DNA from 2 places in the Micromonospora sp. C97 genome. Region 1 is predicted to be linked to the other one. Evidence: predicted binding sites of a transcription regulator. Region 1 holds the regulator's gene; the other holds the start of a gene.
The links. Region 1 encodes HspR, which represses chaperone genes until heat shock. Its sites were predicted from a motif close to TTGAGTNNNNNNNACTCAA; they were not measured.
Positions count from the first base shown of each region.

Region 2: lon (endopeptidase La) is a predicted target of HspR. The motif match lies at 1,630-1,648, and genes of this name have one in related genera.

Region 1 is NZ_JAGPXU010000019.1:86,983-94,784, reverse strand. Features, by position in the region: gene clpB (ATP-dependent chaperone ClpB) at 1-337, opposite strand, end outside; gene KBX26_RS22705 (TetR/AcrR family transcriptional regulator) at 423-1,067, opposite strand; gene KBX26_RS22700 (epoxide hydrolase family protein) at 1,153-2,298, shown strand; gene KBX26_RS22695 (cation:proton antiporter regulatory subunit) at 2,436-2,936, shown strand; gene KBX26_RS22690 (cation:proton antiporter) at 2,942-4,156, shown strand; gene KBX26_RS22685 (hypothetical protein) at 4,339-4,770, shown strand; gene KBX26_RS22680 (hypothetical protein) at 5,085-5,279, opposite strand; gene KBX26_RS22675 (heat shock protein transcriptional repressor HspR) at 5,417-5,857, opposite strand; gene dnaJ (molecular chaperone DnaJ) at 5,888-7,069, opposite strand; gene grpE (nucleotide exchange factor GrpE) at 7,155-7,802, opposite strand, start outside.
Region 2 is NZ_JAGPXU010000011.1:169,021-176,822, forward strand. Features, by position in the region: gene lon (endopeptidase La) at 1-1,611, opposite strand, end outside; gene KBX26_RS17360 (manganese catalase family protein) at 1,749-2,618, opposite strand; gene KBX26_RS17365 (sensor histidine kinase KdpD) at 2,702-3,433, opposite strand; gene KBX26_RS17370 (response regulator transcription factor) at 3,532-4,140, shown strand; gene KBX26_RS17375 (Lsr2 family protein) at 4,285-4,632, shown strand; gene KBX26_RS17380 (hypothetical protein) at 4,745-6,007, opposite strand; gene KBX26_RS17385 (DUF2726 domain-containing protein) at 6,302-7,180, opposite strand; gene KBX26_RS17390 (hypothetical protein) at 7,345-7,536, shown strand; gene KBX26_RS17395 (Asp23/Gls24 family envelope stress response protein) at 7,533-7,802, shown strand, end outside.

The DNA.
Region 1 (7,802 bases):
GCAGGTGCTCGGTGGAGGTGTACTCGTCGCCCAGCGGCCGGGCGATCTGCTCGGCGGCGCCGATGGCGTTGACGAACTCCCGAGCCAACGTCGGCTCGGCGATGCTGGAGCCGCGGGCGGCAGGCAGGTTGTCGACAGCACGCTGGGCGGCCTGGCGCAGCTCGGTCGGGTCGGCCCCGACGGCGCGCAGCAGACCGGTGGCTGTCGAACCGTCGGTGTCCAGGAGTGACAGGAGCAGGTGCCAGGGCTCCACTGTTGCGTGACCACGCTGGTTGGCCAACGCGACGGCGCCCGTGATGGTTTCCCGGCTCTTGGTGGTGAGTCTTTCGGTGTTCATGGGCTCCCCCGGATCGGCGTTGTCCACTGGATTGGACACAACCAGAGTTGAGCGTATTCCGCTCAACCTTAGCGCGTGACGCCCATCACTCCCGGCGCCGCCACCGCCAGTCGAACTCGCCGGCCGCCGGCGGCGGGCCGGGCAGCGGGTCCGCGTCCGGCACCGTCGACAGGCCGGCCAGCAGGACCGCGAGCTGCCGGCGGCGCAGTTGGCGGGTCCGCTCCGGATCGGGTACGCGCACCGCGGCGCACGCCTCCAACAGCAACCCCAGATCCTGGACGACGGCGTCGGGGCGCAGCCGTCCACTGGCGCGTGCCCGGTCGACCAGGGCGCTGGCCAGCTCACCGGCGCGCACCGCGTCCCGCCCCATCTCCTCGGTCGGGGTGAAGGTGCCGGCCAGGTGGACGGTGAGCGAGTGCACGTCAGCGTCGACGATCCGGCCCAGGAAGCCGGTGAACGCGGCCCAGTCGTCCGGCTCGGCGAGGGCGGTCTCGGCCTCTGCGACGTACCGGCGCAGCCCGTCGTGGCAGAGCTGACGCAGCAGGTCCTCCTTGCCCGCGTACCGCCGGTAGAGCGCGCTGATGCCGACGCCCGCGCGGTCGGCGACGGCGGCGATCGGGGCCTTCGGGTCGTCGAGGAAGACGGCGCGGGCGGCTTCGAGGATGACCTCGTCATTGCGGGCGGCCTGGGCGCGGCGACCGCCCAGCGTCTTGCCGGAAGTCGATGACATGTCGTCAGCCTAACAGTGGAACGGATCGTTCCGCTCTGCTACTGTGATTGCAGAACGAAACATTCCGTTCCGAAGGAGTTCCGGCATGAGCGACACCGCGATCCGCCCGTTCCGCGTCGAGATCCCGCAGACCGCCCTCGACGACCTGGCCGCCCGGCTGGGCCGCACCACCTGGCCCGCCGACCTGCCCGGCGCGGGCGACTCCTACGGGATGGGCACCGAGCGGGTCCGCGCCCTCGTCGACAGGTGGCGGGGTGAGTTCGACTGGCGCGCCGTCGAGGCCCGCCTGAACGCCCACCCCCAGTTCGTCACCGAGATCGACGGCGAGCAGATCCACTTCCTGCACGTCCGCTCGTCCCGGCCGGACGCCACCGCGCTGGTGCTCACCCACGGCTGGCCCGGATCGGTGCTGGAATACCTCGACGTGATCGCCCCGCTCACCGAGCCCACCGACCCGGACGCGCCGGCCTTCCACGTGGTCATCCCGTCGCTGCCCGGCTTCGGCTTCTCCGGCCCGACCCGCAACGCCGGCTGGAACCGGTTCCGCATCGCCCGCGCCTGGGCCGAGCTGATGAACCGCCTGGGGTACGACAGCTACGGCGCGGTCGGCAACGACGCCGGCTCGATGATCGCGCCGGAGCTGGGCCGGATCGATCCGGAGCGGGTGCTCGGCGTCCACGTCACCCAGCTCTTCTCGTTCCCCTCCGGCGACCCGGCCGAGTTCGCCGGGCTCTCCGAGGCGGACCAGGCGGCGCTCGGGCACCTCCAGTGGTTCTACGAGAACAAGTTCTCCTTCAACCAGGTGCACAGTCAGCAGCCGCAGACCCTGGCGTTCGGGCTGGCCGACTCACCGGTGGGGCTGCTCGCCTGGAACGCCCAACTCTTCGACGAGAGCCTGGACGCCGACTTCATCCTGGCCAACGTCGCGCTCTACTGGTTCACCGGGACCGCCGCCTCGGCGATCCGGCTCTACTGGGAGGACGCGCACGCCGGCGAGCCGCCGGCCGGGCCGACCACCGCTCCGACCGCGCTGGCCATGTTCCCCGGCGACTTCCAGTCCATCCGCCGCTTCGCCGAACGGGACCACGCGAACATCGTCCGGTGGACGGCGTACGCGACCGACGTCGCCGGTCGGGGCGACGTCGGCGGCCACTACGCAGCCCACCAGGCCACCGAGGTGCTGGTCACCGACATCAGCGAGTTCTTCGCCAGCCTCCGCCGACCGAATTGATCGACTCGGTTCGCTGAGGGTCGGGGTGTCCGGGCTGTCCGGACACCCCGACATCGTGAAGGCCGAGTCGATCACCCACGGTTGGGCCTGCTCCCTCCAAGATCTGTCTTCTGTTCACGAAGCGGTAGCCTGGGTGAGTGCGAGTACGTGTCGAGCAGACCGCCTTACCCGGGATCGGGGTACGTCACGATCTGGTGACGGAGTCCGGACGCCGCCTGGGCGTTGTCTCCCACCGCAATGGCCGCCGTGATCTCGTCCTCTACGACCCCGACGACCCCGACGCCTGTCAGTCGGACATTCCGCTGACCGACGACGAGGCCGAGGCACTGGCCGACATTCTCGGTGCGTCGCTGATGCTCGGTCAGCTCTCCGGGCTCCGCGAGCAGGCCGCCGGTCTGCTCACCGAGCAGATCGCCATCACGGCCGGGTCGCCGTACGTCAACCGGAAGCTCGGCGACACCAAGGCGCGTACCCGCACCAGCGCCTCCATCGTGGCAGTGCTGCGCGAAGGCGAAGTGATCGTTTCGCCACTCCCCTCCTTCCGCTTCGCGGCCGGCGACGTGGTGGTCGTTGTCGGGACCCGCAGGGGTCTCGACGGCGTGTCCGCCATCCTCGCCGACAGTGACCCGGACGGCTGAGGCGGATGCACGATTTCACCACGCTGCTCATCGAAGTCGGTGCGCTGCTGCTGCTGCTTGGGCTCCTCAGCCGGCTCAGCCGGCGCTTCGGCCTCTCTCCCATCCCCCTCTACCTGCTCGCCGGGCTGGCGTTCGGGCACGGCGGGCTGCTGCCGCTGGACGCCAGCGAGGAGTTCTTCGCCGTCGGCGCCGAGATCGGCGTCATCCTGCTGCTGGTGATGCTCGGCCTGGAATACTCGGCCAACGAACTCGTCGGCAACCTGCGCTCGGCAGCGCCGGCAGGGCTGATCGACGGCGTCCTCAACGCGCTGCCCGGCGCGGGGTTCGCCCTGCTGCTCGGCTGGGACTGGGTCGCCGCCCTGGTACTCGGCGGCATCACCTGGGTCTCCTCCTCCGGCGTGATCGCGAAGGTCCTCGCCGACCTGGGCCGGCTCGGTAACCGGGAAACCCCGGTGATCCTCTCGGTCCTCGTCATCGAGGACCTGGCGATGGCTCTCTACCTGCCGCTCGTCACCGCCGTCCTGGCCGGCACCGGCCTGCTCGGCGGCGGGATCGCGCTCACCGTCGCGGTGGGCACCGTACTGCTCGTGCTGGTCCTCGCCATCCGCTACGGCCACCTCATCTCCGCCGCCCTGTCGGCGAAGGACCCGGAGGCGCTGCTTCTGGGCGTACTCGGTCTGACCCTGCTGATCGCCGGCATCGCCGCGTCGCTCCAGGTGTCGGCGGCGGTCGGTGCGTTCCTGGTCGGCATCGCCCTCTCCGGCCCGGTGGCGCACCACGCCACCGAGCTGCTCTCACCCCTGCGGGACCTGTTCGCCGCGGTGTTCTTCGTCTTCTTCGGCCTGACCACCGACCCGCAGGACATCCCGCCGGTCCTGCTGCCGGCACTCGCCCTGGCCGTGGTCACCATGGGGACGAAGACGCTCACCGGTTACCTCGCCGCCCGCCGTGTCGGCATCGCGGAACCCGGTCGATGGCGGACCGGCCTGGCACTCGTACCCCGAGGCGAGTTCTCCATCGTCATCGCCGGGCTCGCGGTGGCTGCCGGGAGCGTCGAGCCACGGTTGGCGGCGCTGGCCGCGACGTACGTCCTGATCACCGTGGTGACCGGACCGATTCTGGCCCGACTGCCTGACTTCCCGTGGTTCAAGCGGTGGTTGCGCACTCGGGCGGCGGCCCAGCGGCGGGAGTCGACACCGGTCCCCGACCCACTGCATTGAGCACCACCTGAACCCGCGGGACGGCCACCGGGAGGGGCGTAATGCCCCTCCCGCCAACGGTTGCGGAATTGCTCCTCATGGGGGCTACCGCAGCAAAGCGTGGGCGGGTTACCGTTTCGCCGCAGCAGCCAGGGTCCGCAGGCAGCGTTGCCAAAACGCGGGCGAGAGCGGAAGGTTGGCCGGTGAGCGTGCAGGAATCGACGTTCCACGGCTTCGCCAACCCCGTCGATCCGACTCCGGCGGAGTTGCGAGCTTGGGCGTACAAGCCCGATTCGGTGCCGTTGGCCTCGATGCCACCCGACTGGGACCTGCTGGTCTCCGGCGACCGACTGGTGTTGACGCTCTTCGAGTTAGCGATGGATCCGACCTGCCCGGCCCGGCGTTTCGCGCTGCACTGCCTGTACATCTACGCGGCCGACGGCATCCGGACGAATTTCCGCGCCCACCCGAAGCGCCGCTTCCGCAAGCTCGTCGAACAGGCCGAGCGGGACGGCGACGAGCTGATGAAGATCTGGGCGCACAACGGCCGGGTGCTGTTGGCCCGACCGGATCTCTTCGTCTACCGGGACTGGTGCGAGGGCGGCCTGGTCCGCGAAAACCGCCGCCTCGGTTGAGAGCGGGCTGATCGCCAGCGGTCTGCGCAGCGGGGTGTTGGTTCCTGCGCCGCTGTGGAGCTGATGTCGCAAACGATTCACCGGTTGGGGTCCCTGACGTGACAGGTGCGGACCACAGCGTGATGTCGTAAACGATTCAGCTCCAAAGGCTCGGTATAGGACCCCCGCCGCCGCGCCCCCGCGTCCCGGCCCGCACCCAACCACGGCGAACGGGCCGCGACCCCCGCGCGGAAGCCCCGCGTCCCGGCCCGCACCCGGCGACGGCGAACGGGCCGGGACCCCCCGTGGGTCCCGGCCCGCACGTCGGTCACCGGTCAGTCCTGCTTGCGTTCCGTCTCGGCTCGGCCCGGTTCGCCGCCGCGCTCGCCGTCTTCGGCGAACCGGCCCGCGATGATCCGGTCCCGGTAGGTCCCCTCGGTGACCTTGTCGAACTTCTCGCGGACGGTCTCGGCCAGTTTCTCCAACCGGTCCTCCGTCTGCTGGGCCATCTTCTTCGCCGGCTCCGCCATCGCTCCCCCTCGCCATGCCGGTGGGTCCGATTTAAGCCGATTGAACCCTTATCGACAGGCTAACCGAAGCGGCCCGGACCGCGCCGGGAAATCCAGCGCGGTCCGGGCCGGGCAGACAGCTCCGGGTGAGCGGCAGGTCAGCGATCGGGCGTGCGGCGAGGGCGCCACACCACCAGGGCGGTGGAGGTGCGGTTGGTCGGCACCAGATCCCGGCCCGGGAAGCGGGCCAGCGACTCCAGTTCGGCCACCCGGCGATACGCGGCGTCCAGCTCCGCCTCCAGCCGGGCCACCCGCTGCTGCGCCTGCTCCAGCAGCCGCTCCAGCCCGATGATCCGCTTGACGCCGGCCAGGTTGATCCCGTCGTCCTGGCTGAGCCGCTGCACCTCGCGCAGCAGCACCACGTCGCGGACGCTGTAACGACGCCCGCCACCGGCCGCTCGACCGGGCTGCACCAGCCCGAGTCGGTCGTACTGGCGCAGCGTCTGCGGGTGCATCCCCGCCATCCGCGCCGCCACCGAGATCATCAGCACCTTGGCCTCGTAGGCAGGGTCGCCCGAACCGAGGAACTCGCCCGACATCCCGCTCACCTCCGCGTCCCCTCCACCGGACTAACTGACTCGACGCACCCGTGCGTCGAGATGTTCCCGGGCCGCCGGCGGAGTCTGCTCGGCGAACGACTCCAGCGCCGTGCGCGCCTCGTCGGACAACCGGGCAGGCACCACCACGTCCAACGTCACCAGCAGGTCACCAGCCTGCCCATCACGGCGGACCACACCCTTGCCCCGGGCCCGCAGCACCCGCCCGCTCGGCGTCCCCGGCGGAACCCGCAGGGTCACCGCGCCGTCGAGCGTGGGCACCCGCAGGTCCGTGCCGAGCACGGCCTCCGCGAAGGTCACCGGAACGGTCAGCGTCAGGTCGTCTCCGGTACGCCCGAACAACTCGTCCGGCCGAACCTTGACGTGCACGAAGAGGTCACCGGCCGGACCGCCGCGCTCGCCCGGCTCGCCGCGCCCGGCCAGACGGATGCGTTGACCGTCGGCCACACCGGCCGGGAAGCGCACGTTCATGGTGCGGGTCTTGGTGACACCGCCGCTGCCGTGGCACTCCGGGCACTTCTCCTCGACCACGGTGCCGACGCCCTGGCAGTTGCGGCACGGCTCGGAAAAGCTGAACGACCCCTGGTTGCGGGTGGTCACCCCGGCACCGTGGCAGACCGGGCAGGTCTGCGGCTGGGTGCCGGGCTTGGCCCCGTTGCCGTGGCAGGTGTCGCAGACCCCGGGCGCGCGCAGCGTCAGGGGCAGCGTCACCCCGCGCACCGCGTCGCCGAAGTCCAGCGCCACCTCGGTCTCCACGTCCCGGCCACGGGCCGGACCGCGGGGCGCGGCCTGCCCACCGGCCTGACCGCCGCTGAAGATCGAGCTGAACAGGTCCTGGAAGCCGGCGCCTCCGAAGCGGCGATCGCCGCCTCCGCCGCCACCGAACATGTCGGAGACGTCGAATGGCATGCCACCCGGCTGGCCACCACCCCGGGCGTTGCGCCGGAACGCGCCCGAGCCGAAGAGCGAGCGCATCTCGTCGTACTCGCGGCGGCGGCCGCTGTCCGACAGCACGTTGTACGCCTCGGACGCGGCCTTGAACCGCTCCTCGGCCTTCGGGTCGCCCGGGTTGTGGTCCGGGTGCGACTCCCGGGCCACCTTGCGGTACGCCTTCTTGATGTCATCCGCGGAGGCGGCCTTGTCCACGCCGAGCACGGCGTAGAAGTCCTTCTCGATCCAGTCCTTCGAACTCACCGGTCCACCTCCTTCCGACCCTGGTGGCCCGGCCGTCCCGCCCACCGCTGCGCGGTGGGCGGGACGGCCTGGTCACTGGCTGGCACTATTCCGGATCCGCGACCGCTACCAGCGCGGGGCGCAGCAGCCGCTCACCGAGCTGGTAGCCGCGTCGCATGACCTGCACGCAGGTCGGCTCGCTGACGTCGGCCGAGGTCTGGTGCGCGACCGCCTCGTGCCGGGTCGGGTCGAACGGGTCGCCCTGCTCGCCGAAGGCGTTCAGGCCGAACTTGCCCAGCGCGGTGGTGAGCTGTTCCGCCACCGTGCCGAACGGCCCGACCAGGTCGCCGTGTTCCCGGGCCCGGTCCAGGTCGTCCAGGATCGGCAGCAGCGCGGCCAGCACCGAGCCGGTCGCCTGCTCCTGCACGAGGCTGCGGTCACGGTCGACCCGCTTGCGGTAGTTGGCGTACTCCGCCGACACCCGCTGCAGGTCCCTGGTCCGCTCGTCGAGCTCGGCCCGGAGCGCCTCCAGCTCGGCACCGAGCGAGGTGCCCGTGCCGCCGCCGTCCACCGGCTGAGCCGGGGCGTCCACCACCGGCGGGCCGGACGGTTCCGGCCCGTCGGTGGCGTTGACCTCGACCTCGATCTCGTCGACCACGACCTCGGCGTCCTCGACCAGGCCCTCGGCCGGCACGCCGGCCTCGGCGTCGGCGGCGGTGCCCTCCGGCTCGGCGGTGTCGACGAGCTTGCGGTT
Region 2 (7,802 bases), on a different contig from region 1:
CCGTTCGAGCTGCCGCACGCCGGCCTCGCGGGTGTACTCCCCCGCGATCAGCGCGAGCGCCTCGTCGGCGACCGTCACCTCCTCGGCGGTCAACCCGGCCCGCTCCCGCTGCCGGGGCAGCAGGTGGTCGCGGGCGATGGAGACCTTCTCGTCCTCGGTGTACCCGTCCAGCATGACCAGCTCCATCCGGTCCAGCAGCGGGCCGGGGATGGCGTCCACCACGTTGGCGGTTGCCAGGAAGAGCACGTCGGACAGGTCCAGATCGACCTCCAGGTAGTGGTCCCGGAAGGTGTGGTTCTGGGCCGGGTCGAGCACCTCCAGCAGGGCGGCGGCGGGGTCACCGGCGTAGCCGGCGGCCAGCTTGTCCACCTCGTCGAGGAGCACGACCGGGTTCATCGAGCCGGCCTCGCGCAGCGCGCGGACGATCCGGCCGGGCAGCGCACCCACGTAGGTGCGCCGGTGCCCGCGGATCTCCGCCTCGTCGCGGACGCCGCCGAGCGAGACCCGGACGAAGTTGCGCCCGAGCGCCCGCGCCACGGACTCGCCGAGGCTGGTCTTGCCGACCCCGGGAGGGCCGGCGAGGGCGAGTACCGCGCCGGAGCCACGACCGCCGACCACGCCGAGGTTGCGCTCGGCCCGCCGGTTGCGCACCGCCAGGTACTCCAGGATGCGGTCCTTCACGTCGGACAGACCGGCGTGGTCGGCGTCGAGCACCGCCCGGGCCGCGGCCAGGTCGGTGTTGTCCTCGGTACGGGTGCCCCACGGCATCTCGAGCACGGTGTCCAGCCAGGTACGGATCCAGCCCGCCTCCGGGGAGGCGTCACTGGCCCGCTCCAGCTTGCCGACCTCGCGCATGGCCGCCTCGCGGACCTTCTCCGGCAGCTCGGCGGACTCGACCCGGGACCGGTAGTCGGCGGAGCCGTCCGGCTCGTCCTCGCCCAGTTCCTTGCGGATCGCGGCGAGCTGCTGACGCAGCAGGAACTCGCGCTGGGACTTCTCCAGCCCCTCGCGGACGTCACTGTTGATCTGCTCGGTGACCTCCTGCTCGGCCAGGTAGTCCTTCACCCAGCCGACCAGCAGCTCCAGCCGGGCGGTGACGTCCGGCGCGGCGAGCAGCTCGGTCTTCTGCTCCAGCGTCAGCCAGGGCGCGTAACCGGCCGAGTCGGCCAGCTCGGAGAGGTCGGTCATCCGCTCCACCGCGTCGATGACCTGCCAGGCGCCCCGCTGCTGGAGCACGGAGGTCACCAGGGCGCGGTACTCGCGGGCGAGTTCACGGGCCCGACCGGCGTAGGCGGGTTCGTCGAGTTCGGTCGCCTCGACCCAGAGGGCGGCGCCGGGGCCGGGCACGCCGGACCCGATCCGGGCCCGGGACAGGCCACGGATGACGGCGGCGGGCTCACCCTCGGGCAGCCGGCCGACCTTCTCGATGGTGGCGACCACGCCGACCGGCCCGTATTCGCCGTCGATGCGCGGCACGGCCAGCAGCTTGCGGTCGCCGGTCGCCCGCGCCGCGTCGATCGCGGCCTGGGTGGTGGGGTCGAGGGTCACCGGGATGACCATGCCGGGCAGCAGCACGGCGTCGGTCAGGGGAAGTACCGGAAGAGTTGCCATCGAACACCTCGCGTTGAGTTGAGCGTGTCTCACTCAAGTAACAAAGCGTTCCCCTTGTTCCGATCTGTGACCCAGACCACTTCCCGGGGCGGTTCCGTCGGGTCGCCCAGGACCGGTGGGCGACCCGACGGGACACCTCAGGTGAGCTTGCTCTTCACCGTGTTCACCACCGATCCGGCCACCCCCGGATTGGTGCCGTACAGGCGGGGGTCACCCGGCGGCAGCACCGGCTCCGGCGCGTTCGCCCGCGGGTTGTCGTCGTACCGGAACTCGCCCTTGCCGTCGGGCGAGGGCCCGGACGCCCAACGCCCCTGGGCGGCGTCGGTCCCCGAGGAGAAACCCAGATAGGTGTAGCCGTACTCCTCGGTGAACTCGCCCGAGTCCGGGAAGGCCTCCGGCACCGGCATCTCCTCCAGCCCGTCCTCCTTGAGCTGCTCGATCGCCGCCAGCCACATGTTCTGGTGCATCGTGTCGCGGGCCAGCAGGAAGCGCAGCATCTGCTTGACACCCGGGTCGTCGGTCATGTGGAACAACCGGGCGACCTGGAGCCGACCCTGCGCCTCGGCGGTGACGTTGAGCTGGAAGTCGGCCAACAGGTTGCCGCTGGCGGTGACGAACGCGCCGCTCCAGGGCACCCCGTTGGAGTCGGCGGGCAGGGCACCACCACCGCCATGGATGAAGTGCGCCGGATTCTCGCCGGCGTAGGTCGCCGCACCACCGGGGTCCTCCGCGATCCCCTCGGTCAGCGACAGCGGCGCATTGTCCAAGAGCCGGGTGATCATCGTGACGATCATCTCGACGTGGCCCATCTCCTCGGTGCCGACATCGAGCAACAGATCCTTGTACTTGCCGGGCAGCCGGCAGTTCCAACCCTGGAAGAGGTACTGGTTGGCGACTGTCATCTCGCCCCACTTGCCGCCCAGCACCTCCTGCAGCCGACGGGCGAAAGCCGCGTCCGGGCCGTCTGGCTTGGCCTCGAACTGCAGATCCTTGACGTGACTGAACATCCGACCTCCTCGGTACCGGAAACAGGTAGCGAGGCCGTTCCCGCTGGGCTGACCCGAGCGGGCCAACCGGTGGCCCGCCCGGGTCATCCCAGCGGGCGGGCCACCGGCAGCAACACCTCCAGCGCCACTCCACGGGGCCGCAGCCGGTGCGCCCTCAGCGCTCCCCCGTCGGTCGCGACGAGCTGCCGCGCGATCCACAGGCCCAGACCGGACATCCCGACGGCCGGCGTCGGACGCCGCAGCGCGACCAGCAGCGCGTCGTCGACCCTGCCCTCGTCGGTGACCAGGATGCTCACGCCGGGACCGCGCACCGTGGCGTAGAGCCCGACCTGCCCGTTGGGCGGCCCGTGCCGCAACGCGTTCTGCACCAGGTTGACCAGCACCTGTCGAGTGCGTCCGGCCGGCACCGGGCAGGAGGCGGCCCGCCGGGTGGCCCGTGCCCGCCGCCGACCGGCCGGCACCAACGCGGCGGCCTCCCGCAGGATGCCCGCCAGCGCGACGACCGGCTCCGGCCGCGCGGCCAGCGCCAGCGCGCCGGTGCCGGCGGTCGCGTCGCGCAGCAGACTCTGCAGGTGTGCGGCCTGGTCGCGGGCCAGCTCGGTGATCGCCCGCCGATCGGCACCGGTCAGCTCGCGACGCTCGTCGGCCAGAGCGCGGGTCAACGAGGTCAGGGTGCTCACCGGCGTCCGGAACTCGTGGCACAACACCCGCAGCAGCAACTCCGAATCAGCCTCCGTCGCTCGCCGCTCGGCGGGTGTCGGCGCGATGGGGCGCAACCCTCGCAGCAGGTCCCGCAAACCGTGCCGTACGCGCATCCACCCGACTCCCCTCGTTCGGTGCGAACCCGCATGATCGGTACCCGCTGGGGAACGGCCCAGACATGCCGGGAAGCTCCACCTTGCGACTCGTTGTCGTGGACGATCACCCCCTTTTCGTCCGCGGCCTGGAGTTGCTGCTCCCGATCACCAGCAACGGCCGCGCCGAGGTGGTCGCCTCCACCGGCGACGCCGCCGCGGCGGCGGCTCTCGTCGCCGGCTGCCGCCCCGACCTGGCCCTCGTCGACCTGCACATGCCCGCGCCCGGCGGCGTCCGTGCGGTGGCGGCGATCCGGCGGACCACCCCTCGGGTACGGGTGGTGGCGATGTCCGGTTCCGCCGCTCCCGAGTCGGCGGTGGAGGCGCTGCGGGCCGGCGCCGAGGGTTTCCTGCCCAAGACCAGCGAACCGGAGGAGCTGCTGCGCCCGCTGCTGGCCATCCTCGACGGCTGGGCGGTGCTGCCGGCCGAACTGCTGCGCACTCTGCTGCCGCCCACGCGCTTCCCGTCGGTCGACCTCGACAGTGAGGAACGGCGGCTGCTGCGGGCGATCGCCGCCGGCCGCAGCACCGTCGACATCGCCGAAGAACTGCACGTCTCGGAACGGACGGTGAAACGTATGACCGCCGCGTTGCTGCGAAAGTTGCGAGTGTCCAACCGGGCCGAGGCCGCCGCCGTCGCCGGTCACGCCGGGGTCCTCGGGGAATGAAGCCCGGTCATCGGACCGATTCACGGTTTTGCTCTGTAACGGAATCGCGACGCGCCGAATGAATGGAAGGCATATTGTTGCGGATTACCGGGGTGATAGGTCAGACTTTGGACACATCCCGCCGCACACAGGGAGTAATCGGCAATGGCGAGAAAAGTAATCACGGTCCTGACCGACGACCTCGACGGTGGGAAGGCCGACCGGACGGTGGAGTTCAGTCTCGACGGCGTGGCCTACACGATCGATGTCTCCGACGAGAATGCCGGTGTCCTGCGCAAGGCGCTCGACCCGTACATCAATGCGGGTCGGCGGATCGGGCGCGGTCCGGTGGAGAGCGCCCGTTCAGTCCGACGGCCGGGCCGACCCGCCGGCGCGGGAATGGATCGGGAGCAGAACCGGGCCATCCGGGAATGGGCCGTCAAGAACGGCTACAAGATTTCCGAGCGCGGCCGGATCCCGGTGGAGGTTGTCGAGGCGTACAAGAACCGCTGACGCGACGCGACGACGGGGCCCCGCCAGCACGGCGGGGCCCCGTCGTGTGTCCGGGTCGCCCGTTGCGACGCGATGGCCGGCCACCCGGGGGTGGCCGGCCATCGTTGCTACCTCAGTTGACGTCGATGCGCACCGAGTCGAAGGCGGGGGTCTGGTTGGCCCGCTCCATCATCGGCAGGCGGTGCGAGCCGTCACCGGCCCAGACGGAGCACTGGGCGGTACCCGACTCCGGCAGGCCCGGAATCTGGATCGTCACCTCGTCGGGCTGGGCACCACCGCGGCCGTCCTCGGTCGCGACGAAGAACGCGGGCACCTCCTGCGGCTCCGGCGGCGCGGTCAGGCTGTCCAGCATCCGGCAGGCGGTGTGGAAGTGCCCACGGACCAGGCCCTGGTCGTTGAGCAGCGAGCTCTCCACGTAGTAGCCACCCTGACCGGCGGCCAGGAAGCGGTCCCGCACCAGGTTGCGGGTGCTGACCCGCAGGGTGAAGGGCTGGTTCTGGCCAACCTGCTCGGGGAACTGGGTGATCAGCAGCGACGGGTTGTTGGCCGCCGCGCCGACCTCACCGAACTCGGTGCTCACGCAGCGGTTGCCGTTCTGGAAACCGTCGTGCGGCTGGAGCCGGCTCTCGTCGCAGTCGTTGGCGAGCACGCCGAGCCCGGCACCGGGCTCGGTGCCGCCACCGTTGTTACCGCCGCCGTTGTTGCCGCCGCCGTTGTTGCCGCCACCGGGCGTGGTGGTGGGGGTGCTGCCACCGCCGTTGTTGCCGGTGGGCTGCACCTGACACTCGGCGAGCTGGGCCAGGCCCTGCGGCCGGGGTCCGACCCGGTCGATGGCGGTCGTGATCCGGTCCAGCACGGCGCGGCGCTTACCGGCCAACGGCTGGAGGATCGCGTTGCGGATGAACGCCTCACCCTTGTTGCCCTCGGCGGCCAGCCGGCGGTCCGCCTCGGCGATCTGGGTCTGCAGCTGGGCGAGGTTGCGGTCCACCTCGGCCCGCGCCCGGTTCGGCACCTGCGGCAGTTTGGCCGCCACATCCGGACAGGCGACGGCGGTGCCGGTGCCCACCGTGCCGTCCTTGCCGTCCTCACACTCGGGGACCGACTGCTGTCCGTCACCCCAGTGATTACGCACCCACCGACCGTTCTGCCAGGTTCGGCTGGTCGAACCGGCGCCGGTCGGCGCGGTCGCGCCCGGGCTCGGCTCCACACACTGCCCGGCGGCCGGACGTGGCTTATTTGTCCGCCGGTCCTGGGCCGACGAAATCTGAGTCACGGCGACAACTCCGCCGAAGACCGCGAGCGTGCCGACAACTGCCAGCAGACGCTTGCTCCGCGCGTTGCCGGAAGGCCGGCGCGCCCGAGTGGACCTGCGCATCGAATTGCTCTCCTTCTCGATCCGGTAGTGGATTTCTGCCCTCGGCGGACCGACGGATGTGTGGGGGCACGGCCGCGGCAGGGACCCACCGTGACCCACCCGGTAATGCGTCGATGGCCGACGATGCCCTTTCCGCACCGTCTCCCGCGCCGGTCGACGCGGATGGGGAGATCCTGTTCATTCGCGCAGGAGTACGGGGCGGGTGCCGGGAAGGTTCAACTGACGCACAGGAAATTGCCGCGACCCGACACGGAGCCGGTACGCGGCGGGGAAGAGCAGGTGAAACGGGTGCGGTCAGTCGGCGCAGAGATGGTCGAAGGCGAAACCGCCGACCAGTTCGTGGCGGCGCTCGCTCAGCGCGGCGATCCGCGCGGTCCACTCGGCGCGCGGCAGCAGGTTCGCCACCGCGTTCTCCCGCAGTCGCTCCCCCACGGCGACGGCGGCGAGATCCTCGGCCAGCCGGGCCGCGTCGATGCCGCAGGAGAAGCGGTGTTCGGTCACCGAGACCATCTCGACGAGGCACGCGTCGGGGCGTACCTGCACCCAGCTCCACCCCTGGGCCGGCCCGTCCAGCCAGCGCACGTGCAGCCCTCGCACGATCGGGTCGGTCACCTGCCCAGCCACGTACGCCTCGACGGCCGCCGCGCGGGTCAGCGCGCCGAGGTCGTTGACCGACCCGGTACGCCCGTCGGGCAGTCGGCCCAGGATGTCCCGGAAGCCCACCGGCGCGGGCTCGGTGCCGGCGACGGTGGCCCCGGCGCCCGCGGCGTACGCGCGCGCGTCGATCACGTACTCGACCAGGCGGCGGCCGTGTTCGGCGGCCCGTAGCGTCGGCGAACCGATCCGCAGCACGGGCAGGCCGGCGGCGGCGCTCACCGCGTCCGTGAGTCGCTGCACGCGCTGTTCCGCCGAGGCGGCGCTCGGCACCGGGCCGATCTCCACGGCGACGACTGGGCGGCCGGTGTCGGCGGCGTAGACCACGAAGTCGAAGCTGGCGCGGCTCGCCGAGGTCCACTGGCTGCCGGTGACACCGGCCGGACGGCCCTGGACCAGATCACTGAGCCGACGTGCCGGCAGGACCAGGTGGCCGGCACGGCTGAGCAGGGCGTCGTGCCCCGCCTCGGCGGGCATCGCCCGCAGCCAGCCGCGGTCGTCGCTCCCGGTGCTCGTCATCTGCCTGATCCATCCGCCGGTCGGTCGAGCCGGGCCGAGTCTAGGTGGTCGATCATGGGCCACCGACTTCTGATGTGACCGGGATCACAGCAGTGCCGATGTTCCAGGGGTGGCCGCCGGGTGTATCCAGCGACCGCCGGTACCGGACCGGCCCGGAGGTGCGCATGTCGCGACAGCAGTTCGGCTTCCTCGCCGGGTTCCTCGCCGTGGCGGTCTGGGCGCTCGCCGGCGCCGGCGCGGCCGCCCTCGCCGTGCTCGCCGGCCTGCTCGGCTGGCTGGTCGTCCGGGTGCTCGACGGCGACCTCGCGGTGACCGGGCTCGGTGACCGTCGCGGCGACGCTCGGCGACGCCCATGACCACCCGTCCGTCCACCGGGCCGAACCCCGGCACCGGGATGGCCGCCGGGACGACCGGTTTGCCGGGCGACGCGGCCGATGTCGCGCGGATCGCGGCGCAGGCGGCCAGCCTCGTGCCGGGCGTGTCCGTGGTCCGCCCGGCGGCGGTCCGCCTGGATGACCGGTCCGTCGGACTCGACCTGCACCTGATCACCTGGTACGGGCACAGCGTGCCGACGATCGCCGAAACCGTCCGAACGGTGGTCGCCGACCAGGTAGCCGCCCAG